Regions from separate parts of the Paraburkholderia sp. FW306-2-2C-D06C genome, predicted to be linked through region 1. Evidence: predicted binding sites of a transcription regulator. Region 1 holds the regulator's gene; each other region holds the start of a gene.
What was found. Region 1 encodes HrcA, which represses chaperone genes, less so after heat shock. Its sites were predicted from a motif close to TTAGCACTCNNNNNNNNNGAGTGCTAA; they were not measured.
Positions count from the first base shown of each region.

Region 2: a site for HrcA is predicted at 1,897-1,923, ahead of rpoH (RNA polymerase sigma factor RpoH). Genes of this name have one in related genera too.
Region 3: a site for HrcA is predicted at 1,159-1,185, ahead of groES (co-chaperone GroES). Genes of this name have one in related genera too.

Region 1 is NZ_JBYSWU010000032.1:33,989-37,265, reverse strand. It holds gene AC3WLT_RS22980 (NAD kinase) at 1-553, opposite strand, end outside; gene hrcA (heat-inducible transcriptional repressor HrcA) at 914-1,933, shown strand; gene hemH (ferrochelatase) at 2,098-3,180, shown strand; gene AC3WLT_RS22965 (RNA-binding S4 domain-containing protein) at 3,177-3,277, shown strand, end outside.
Region 2 is NZ_JBYSWU010000011.1:109,829-113,105, forward strand. It holds gene AC3WLT_RS11070 (cytochrome ubiquinol oxidase subunit I) at 1-287, opposite strand, end outside; gene cydP (cytochrome oxidase putative small subunit CydP) at 277-537, opposite strand; gene rpoH (RNA polymerase sigma factor RpoH) at 900-1,835, opposite strand; gene AC3WLT_RS11085 (acyloxyacyl hydrolase) at 2,199-2,762, shown strand; gene AC3WLT_RS11090 (nuclear transport factor 2 family protein) at 2,806-3,189, shown strand; partial or broken gene AC3WLT_RS11095 (beta/alpha barrel domain-containing protein) at 3,215-3,277, opposite strand, start outside.
Region 3 is NZ_JBYSWU010000017.1:33,623-36,899, forward strand. It holds gene AC3WLT_RS15195 (maleylacetate reductase) at 1-465, shown strand, start outside; gene groES (co-chaperone GroES) at 1,258-1,548, shown strand; gene groL (chaperonin GroEL) at 1,601-3,241, shown strand.

The sequences.
Region 1 (3,277 bases):
TGGCGACGATCAGGCCGTCCGAGCGCTGGTTGTACATGAAGCGGCCGTCCACCGACACATGCAGCTCCGCCATCCCCGAAAAGCCGCTGCGGTTGACCACCACGTCGTTGAAGGCCAGCGCGTGATAGATCGGGTTGCCGCCGCGCATGATGCGTGCCTCGAGCAGCATGCGCTCTTCGCGCTCGAAGTTGCCGGACAGCATCTGCGGCACGATCTCGCTCATGTCGGAGATCGGGATGTCCGTAATGAAGCCGAGCCGCCCGTGGTTGATGCCGATCAGCGGCGTGCGGTATGGCGCGAGCTGGCGGCCGATGCCGAGCATCGTGCCGTCGCCGCCGAGCACCACCGCGACGTCGGCACGCGCGCCGATTTCGGCGGGACGCAGCGCCGGATAGTCGGTAATGCCGATTTCAGCGGCGGTTTCTGCTTCGAACACGACCTCGAAGCCACGCTTCGCGATGCACGAGGCGAGCGCGGTCAGCGGCTCGCCGATGCCCGGCGTATTGTTGCGCCCGACGAGCGCGACGGTCTTGAACTGGCTGGTCACTTGCATGCCGGCATTACACCATAGGTAGGGCCTGAAAAGAACCGCAGACAGACCCGGGAGCGGACCGGCCAACGCAGCCTGCCAGCGCGTTGCACGATTATCGTTAGAATGGTGAAGTCTTGATGACACGCGCGTGGGCTACGGCCGGTCGGCGCGCCACCAGTGGATTCGCCGGGCAGGCCGCCGGCGAAGCGCCGGGCGAAGTGCGGGGCAAAGCGCGGGGCAAAGCGCGGGATCAATTGCAAAGCGCCGCCCCGCCGACCGCTGGCTCGATGGTTAGTGCCTCGTGCAGTGCCTGACGCGGTTGGCGCCGTTAGCACCGTTGGCGCTCGCGATAGTCGCGGCGTTGAGCTAAAATTTTTCGTCATGCTAGATCCTCGCGCACAAACCCTCCTCAAAACGCTGATCGAGCGCTATATCGCCGAAGGTCAGCCGGTCGGCTCGCGCACGTTGTCACGCTATTCCGGGCTCGAATTGAGCCCGGCTACGATCCGCAACGTGATGTCCGACCTCGAGGACCTGGGGCTCGTGATCAGTCCGCACACTTCCGCGGGCCGCATTCCTACGCCGCGCGGCTACCGGCTGTTCGTCGATACGATGCTCACCGTCGAATCCGCCGCCGAGGAGGAAGCCGTCACCCGTACCGTCAAGACTACGCTGCAGGCCGGCGAGCCGCAGAAAATCGTCGCGGCGGCGGCCAGCGTGCTGTCCAACCTGTCGCAGTTCGCCGGCGTGGTGCTGACGCCGCGGCGCAGCCACGTGTTCAAGCAGATCGAATTCATGCGCCTGTCCGACAAGCGCATCCTGCTGATCATCGTGACGCCCGAGGGCGACGTGCAGAACCGCATCATGGCGACCCAGCGCGACTTCTCCCCGTCGCAACTGGTTGAAGCCTCCAATTACATCAATGCGCACTTCGCGGGCCTGTCGTTCGACGACGTGCGCCGGCGCCTGCGCGAAGAGATCGACGAACTGCGCGGCGACATGACCACGCTGATGCACGCCGCCGTCACGGCCAGTACCGACGAATCCGACACCGGCGAGACCGTGCTGATCTCCGGCGAGCGCAATCTGCTCGAGGTCGCCGACCTGTCGTCGGACATGGCGCGGCTGCGCAAGCTGTTCGATGTGTTCGACCAAAAGACCAGTCTCCTTCAGTTGCTCGATGTTTCGAGTCACGCCCAGGGCGTGCAGATTTTCATCGGCGGCGAGTCGAATCTCGTGCCGATCGAGGAAATGAGCGTCGTCACCGCGCCGTACGAGGTGAACGGCAAGATTGTCGGCACGCTCGGCGTGATCGGGCCCACTCGCATGGCCTACAACCGGGTGATACCGATTGTCGACATCACCGCCCGCCTGCTTTCGCTGACTCTCAGCCAGCAGTAAGCATTGGCCGCGGCGTTTCATGCTGCAAATGATGCGTGACGGCGCGCAGCTTGCCAATCGGCCGAATGGCCAGGGGGCGAGGCGGACCCCGCAATGGGCCACGCCGCTATAATGAATCCCACCTGAAACCGACTCTCCGCCTTGCGCGGTACTCCCTGTTGCCTATGCGCTTCGACCTCGAGCGGCCTTCGCAGAACGCCACGTCGCACCGTGTCGCCGTGTTGCTGATCAATCTCGGCACGCCCGACGCACCGACGCCGCGCGCGGTTCGCCGCTATCTGGCGCAGTTCCTGTCCGACCCGCGGGTGGTCGAAATTCCCGCTTTGATCTGGCAGGTGATCCTGCGGCTGTTGATTCTGCCGTCCCGCGGTCGTGCGTCGGCAAAGAAGTACGCGGCTGTCTGGATGCCTGAAGGCTCGCCGCTGCGCGTGTATACGGAGAAGCAGGTGGAGGGTTTGCGCCATTTGCTGCAATTGAACGACTACACGGTGCTGGTCGACTACGCGATGCGCTACGGCACGCCAGGTATCCCGGCCATGCTGAACCAGCTGAAACTGGCGGGCGCCGAGCGCGTGCTGCTGATGCCGATGTATCCGCAATACTCGTCGTCGACCACGGCCACGGCTTTCGACGACGCATTTTCGGCACTCAAGCGGATGCGCAATCAACCGGAAATCCGCACGGTGCGCCAGTATGCCGATCATCCGGCGTACATCGCCGCACTGGCCGCGCAGGTGCACCACTACTGGCATCAGCACGGCCGCCCGGACTTCGCGGCGGGCGACAAGCTGGTGCTCAGTTTTCACGGCGTGCCCAAGCGCACGCTCGATCTCGGCGATCCGTACCACGAGCAGTGCCAGCAAACCGGCGCGTTGTTGATGCATGCGCTGGAACTGACGCAGGTGGAATGCCGGATTACCTTCCAGTCGCGTTTTGGTCAAGCCGAATGGCTGCAGCCGTACACCGCCCCGACGCTGAAGGAGTTGGGCGCGGCGGGCGTGCGGCGGGCCGACGTGTTCTGTCCGGGCTTCACCGCCGACTGCCTTGAAACGATTGAGGAAATCGGCATGGAAGTGCGCGACGAGTTCCTGCATGCCGGCGGCAAGGAGTTTCACCGGATTCCCTGCGTCAATGCCTCACAGGCATGGATTGCCGCGCTTGGCGAGATCGTTGCACAGAATTTGCAGGGCTGGCCGGTGCAGGCGGTGCCTGTGCCGAATACAGCGGGGGCGCAGGCGGGCTCATGAATTACAAGGTTTCAACCGAACCGGGCGCAAAGCTGCGCATCGACAAATGGCTCTGGGCAGCGCGTTTCTTCAAGACGCGCTCGCTGGCGGCGGATGC
Region 2 (3,277 bases), on a different contig from region 1:
ACGCCAAAAATGTCGCCGACGTAATGTGAGTAGTACGACCAATTCGTGCCGAACTGAAATTCCAGCGTGAGGCCGGTCGTGACGCCCATCGCAAAGTTGATGCCGAACAGCTTGCCCCAGAACTGGGTCATGTCCTTGTAGATCTGCTTGCCGGTCATCACATAGACCGACTCCATGATGACGAGCAGCCAGGACAGGCCGAGCGTGAGCGGCACGAACAGAAAGTGATAAAGCGCCGTAATGGCGAACTGGAGGCGCGACAGTTCTACGACTTCGCTAACGGGCATGGGGATCACCTTGGGACGGATGCGAGACAGGCACAGACAGCAACGCCTGCGCGACTTGCTCAGGCGGCAGCGACATATGCTCCGCCTGCGGATGGTTGAAGAACGTGTATTTGAGCGCCATCAGCAGTGCGAGCTTGATGGCGAGGACGATGGCGATATCCCGCGCCAGCGTTGGACCGCGCACCCAGGCGGCGAGGCGCTTGCGCAAGCCTGGCCGGTGAGCGTTATTGCGATTGAGGGCTAGGGTCATGATCGGTCGAAGACGACTTCACGCCGGTGAGTCCGGCTGGAACCAGGCCGCATTGCGGTCCGGCGAGTGCATCCCGATTCTAGGAGCAGTGACCTTGTGCGCGTGAGTTCAGCGCTGCGGCATTGGGTCGCGAAGCTTGCCCCCTTTGGAGAGTATTGCAAGGTGACTTGAGATACGTCAAGGAATGCGCGCCGGCTGAGCGCGTTCCTGATTGAGTGCGACACTGGTGCGGAGATGCGCGAGCGCATCGGCGCCCGGCGCATCGGCGCCCGGATAGAAAAAAGCCCTGCCGTCTTGCGAGGGCAGGGCTCAGTGACCCAATAGCGCGCCGGGCAAGCCGGCGTTCTGGATCTCTTTAAGGGTTACGCATATTCCGCCAGCGCGCTGCGCATTTTCTTCATGGCGCTTGCCTCGATCTGGCGAATACGTTCGGCCGACACGCCAAATTCGTCGGCCAGTTCGTGCAGCGTCGAGCCACCCGAGCCGTCGTCTTCCACATGCAGCCAGCGTGCCTCGATGATGCGGCGGCTACGGGCGTCCAGCGATTCGAGCGCGCCGGCGATGCCGTCGCTTTGCAGCTTGTCGCGCTGACGCGAAGCCAGCATGGCGGTCGGCTCGCTATGCGAGTCGGCCAGATAGGCGATCGGCGCGTACGACTCTTCACCGTCTTCGACCTGACCTTCCAGTGCGATGTCGCCGCCGGAGAGCCGCGTTTCCATCTCGGCCACTTCTTCACGCTTCACGTTCAGCTCTTTGGCGAGACCTTCGATCTCATCCGGCGTGAATGCGCCCAAGCCCTGTTTGTGGCTGCGCAAGTTGAAGAACAGCTTGCGCTGCGCTTTGGTGGTGGCCACCTTCACCATGCGCCAGTTGCGCAGAATGTATTCGTGGATCTCGGCCTTGATCCAGTGCATCGCGTACGACACGAGGCGCACGTTCTGCTCCGGGTCGAAGCGCTTCACGGCCTTCATCAGGCCGATATTGCCTTCCTGGATCAGGTCGGCGTGCGGCAGGCCATAACCGAGATAGTTGCGCGCGATCGATACGACCAGCCGCAGGTGCGACAGGACGAGACGGCGCGCGGACTCGAGATTGTCCTGCTCGCGAAATTCGGTGGCGAACTGGCGTTCTTCCGCCGGCGTCAGCATCGGAATCCGATTTACGGCCTGGATGTAGGCGTCGATATTGCCCAGTTGACCGGGCAGCAGCGAGGAATGCGAGAGCGCCAGTGCACCTGCCGAAGCGGCCTTAGCCGACAACGGGCTCAGAGTATTCGGAAGGGTCATTGCATGGCTCACGTAGGAAACTCCTTTGGAATCAGACAAAAGCGTGGTCAGAGATCGACTCCAGCGTTGGATGTTAGCACTCTGATTTCCTGAGTGCTAACACTTAGAGGGTGTAGGGTCATCCAAGTTCCGTCTTTCGCTATTGAAGTTTAAGTTTCAATAGCCATCATACGCTCCTGTTGCCAGCGATGTGTAAGCCGTATGATTTACCTGACAAACCGCCTTCATACTTATAAGTGACCGATATTTTCTAAAAATGAAGTGACTAATTGCGAAAATTTCGATTTCTTCATATGGAGCGCCGGATCTGGTTTAAATTTAGAATAGGCAAAACCGTTAAAGATGATCAACGTTCGACCATAGTTCGGGTGTTCGATGAAGAACAAGAAGAATGCTTTGCGTGGTCTGGCTCTAAAAGGCGCTTCGGCGGCTGTGTTGCTTGGGGTATCGGGATTGGCCGCGGCCGATCAGTTCGGAGTGCAAGTTGCTGCGGGCGTGGCGGGTCACCACATCAAAAAATTCGATCTCGGTTTCGTCTGGGATCCGAATCTGACGTGGTGGCAAATCGGCGATTGGCATTTCTCGCTGATCGGCGAGGCGCACGTGGCCTGGTGGCATACGAACGAAGGGAACGTCCACGACGACATCGGCGAAATCGGCGTGACGCCGATCATCCGTTTCATCAAGGGTTCGGGGTCGATCCGCCCTTATATTGAAGCGGGTGCCGGCATCCGGTTGCTGTCGAGTCCCAGAATTTCTACGTCGCTCACCCTCGGGACGGCGTTCCAGTTCGCCGACATGGCGGGCGTCGGCGTGCAATTCGGCAGTCACCAGCAGTATCAGGCGGGCTACCGGTTCCAGCATATTTCCAACGGCGGTATCAAAGAGCCCAATCCTGGTATAAATTTCAGCCAGCTATATTTGCAATGTAACTTCTGACGACGGTGGCCACGTCCGGCTCATCGGTGCGAGGGGCTGAGCAATGGCGGCAAAATTGATCGAAGCGATTCGCGGGCTCGAGCGCGAGCGCTTTCGTGCGATGGTCGACGGCGACGGGCCGTCGCTCGATACGCTGCTCGCGGAAAACGTGAGCTATGTCCATACGAACGGCAAGCGTGAAACGAAGCGGCAGTTCATCGACGGCATTACAGCGGGACGCCGTCGCTATCGGCAGATCGAGGTGCAGTCGCAAGACGTGCTGCCGGTAGGGCGAGAGACCTGCGTCGTGACCGGGCGGGCGTTGATCGAGATGGAAGCGAACAACGGGGCGTTGCTGTTTCCGATCGCGTACACGGCGATTCATACACAGGAAGACGGGCAATGGCGCCTGATTGCCTGGCAGGCGACGCGTTGCGCGATCGAGTGAGCCTTGTGAGCCCGCCTCGTTTCGCCGACAGCACGATGCTGTCGCGGTAGCCGAGATTGCGGTCCATCCATTCGATCTGATCGGCGAA
Region 3 (3,277 bases), on a different contig from region 1:
GCCAATGGTCTGCGCGGCGTGAAGAAGAGCAGCACGGACAAGACGGCGCGCAGTGATTGTCTCTATGGCGCGTGGCTTTGTGGGATGGTTCTCGGCAATGTCGGCATGGCGCTCCATCACAAGCTCTGCCACACACTTGGCGGGACGTTCAACCTTCCGCACGCGGAGACACATGCGATTGTTCTTCCACATGCGCTCGCCTACAACAGCATCGTCGCAGCGGAGGCAATGACACGAATTGCGCGTGCACTCGATGCGGAATCTGCCGCAGACGGCCTGTATGACCTGAGCCAGGAACTCGGTGTACCTCGTGGTCTGCGTGAGATCGGACTGCGTGAGAGTGACCTTGATCGTGCGTGCGAGGTCGCGATGTCGAATCCGTACTGGAATCCGCGTCCGGTGGAGCAAGCGCCACTCAGAGCATTGATCCAGCGCGCCTGGGAGGGAAGTCGGCCTCGTCCTTGAGAAGCGGCTCGGGGCATACGCGAATGCATTGATTAGTTTTGGCGCTACATATATATGACAGTGAGAGTCCACCAGCCGCATAAGTGACAGACTGCAGGCGTTACCTCGACTTCGAGATTGCTCTCCTCATACTCGCGGTATTCCGGAGGCAGTCTTTGCAATGGGGATCGGCAAAACAGACATGTGGCGCACCGCGATACCGCCCGTCCGAGGTCCCAAGAAGCATCGCTGTAGTTCCAAATGGCCATCTCTCAGTTCCCGACTTCGTTTTCAATAGCGGCTTGCGTGGGATGCCCGCTGAGAATGTTCTGACCAGTTGGCTCGCGCGCCGTCACCTTCGCCAGCATAACAACAGCGCTCTCGTCTCTTCCACCAACCGCACGGCCATCGTGTCCAAGTTGGAGCGAAATATTCTCGGCTGCCGGTGGATTAAGGGATTTCCCTGGGCGAGCGATCGCAAAGAAAATTCGAGGAATTTGGTCGTCGATCAGCCTGTTCGCGAGTGAGCGATGTCCAGTTTGACGGCGGCAAGAACGTACGGGTAGAGCCCTGTTTTAAAAGGAAGTTACTGCAATTCGTCAGGTTTTTGCTGCGGTGCAAGGTTCAGACTTAAGCGAACAAAGTTCAAAATTAAGCGAATCTCGACACCCGCCCCATATCCCTTCTTGAATTTGTCACCACCCGTCCATATAATTAGCACTCGCTGCACGAGAGTGCTAACAACATCGCCGGTTGGCTCAGCCAACCGGGTTTTCTCAGCGTTCTTCAGTCTCAATCAAGAGAGGAGTATGTATGAACCTTCGTCCTTTGCATGATCGCGTGATCGTCAAACGTCTGGATCAAGAAACCAAGACTGCGTCGGGCATCGTGATCCCCGAAGCCGCAGCGGAAAAGCCGGATCAAGGCGAAATCCTGGCAGTCGGCCCGGGCAAGCGTGACGACAAGGGTGCACAAATCGCACTCGACGTGAAGGTTGGTGACCGCGTCCTGTTCGGCAAGTACGCAGGCCAGACCGTCAAGGTCGACGGCAACGAACTGCTGGTCATGCGCGAAGAAGACATCATGGCCGTGGTGCAGAAGTAAGCGCAGGTCGCTACTTCCCAGGTTATATCCCAAGAATTCAAGGAGTTAGAAGATGGCAGCTAAAGACGTCGTATTCGGTGATTCCGCCCGTGCCAAGATGGTTGAAGGCGTGAACATCCTCGCGAACGCTGTGAAGGTCACGCTGGGTCCGAAGGGCCGCAACGTGGTGCTGGAACGCAGCTTCGGCGGCCCGACGGTCACCAAGGATGGTGTTTCGGTCGCGAAAGAGATCGAACTGAAAGACAAGCTCCAGAACATGGGCGCGCAAATGGTCAAGGAAGTCGCTTCCAAGACCAGCGACAACGCAGGCGACGGCACCACGACCGCAACGGTTCTGGCTCAGTCGATCGTCCGCGAAGGCATGAAGTACGTTGCATCGGGCATGAACCCGATGGATCTGAAGCGCGGTATCGACAAGGCTGTGACGGCCGCTATCGAAGAACTGCGCAAGATCAGCAAGCCGTGCACGACCAACAAGGAAATCGCTCAAGTCGGCGCGATCTCGGCGAACAGCGATTCGTCGATCGGTGACCGTATTGCTGAAGCGATGGACAAGGTCGGCAAGGAAGGCGTCATCACCGTTGAAGACGGCAAGTCGTTGCAAGACGAGCTGGACGTTGTCGAAGGTATGCAATTCGACCGCGGCTACCTGTCGCCGTACTTCATCAACAACCCGGACAAGCAAGTTGCTGTGCTCGAAAACCCGTTCGTGCTGCTGCACGACAAGAAGGTTTCGAACATCCGTGATCTGCTGCCGGTACTGGAACAAGTCGCTAAGGCTGGCCGTCCGCTGCTGATCATCGCAGAAGACGTCGAAGGCGAAGCGCTGGCTACGCTGGTTGTGAACAACATCCGCGGCATCCTGAAGACGGTTGCTGTCAAGGCTCCGGGCTTCGGCGATCGTCGTAAGGCCATGTTGGAAGACATCGCGATCCTGACCGGCGGTCAAGTTATCGCTGAAGAAACCGGCCTGACGCTCGAAAAGGCAACGCTGGCTGAACTGGGTCAAGCGAAGCGTATCGAAGTGGGCAAGGAAAATACGACGATCATCGACGGCGCAGGCGAAGGTGCAACGATCGAAGCGCGTGTGAAGCAAGTGCGCACGCAGATCGAAGAAGCAACGTCGGACTACGACCGTGAAAAGCTGCAAGAACGCGTGGCCAAGCTGGCTGGCGGTGTTGCAGTGATCAAGGTCGGCGCTGCGACCGAAGTCGAAATGAAGGAAAAGAAGGCACGTGTCGAAGACGCGCTGCACGCAACGCGCGCAGCTGTGGAAGAAGGCATCGTGGCTGGCGGCGGCGTCGCACTGATCCGCGCACGTACGGCAATCGCTGGTCTGAAGGGCGCTAACGCCGATCAGGACGCAGGTATCAAGATCGTGCTGCGCGCGATGGAAGAGCCGCTGCGCCAGATCGTCACGAACGGTGGCGAAGAAGCCAGCGTCGTGGTGGCAGCTGTCGCAGCTGGCACGGGCAACTACGGCTACAACGCAGCAACCGGCGAGTACGTCGACCTGGTTGACGCAGGTGTCGTGGACCCGACGAAGGTGACGCGCACGGCGCTGCAAAATGCAGCTTCTGTCGCAGGCCTGCTGTTGACCACCGACGCAGCTGTTTGCGAACTGCCGAAGGAAGAAGGTCCGATGGGCGGCGGTATGCCCGGCGGCATGGGCGGTATGGGCATGGACATGTAATTTCAGTTGGGCTTCGTTCGAGGCTCAGTTGGAAGC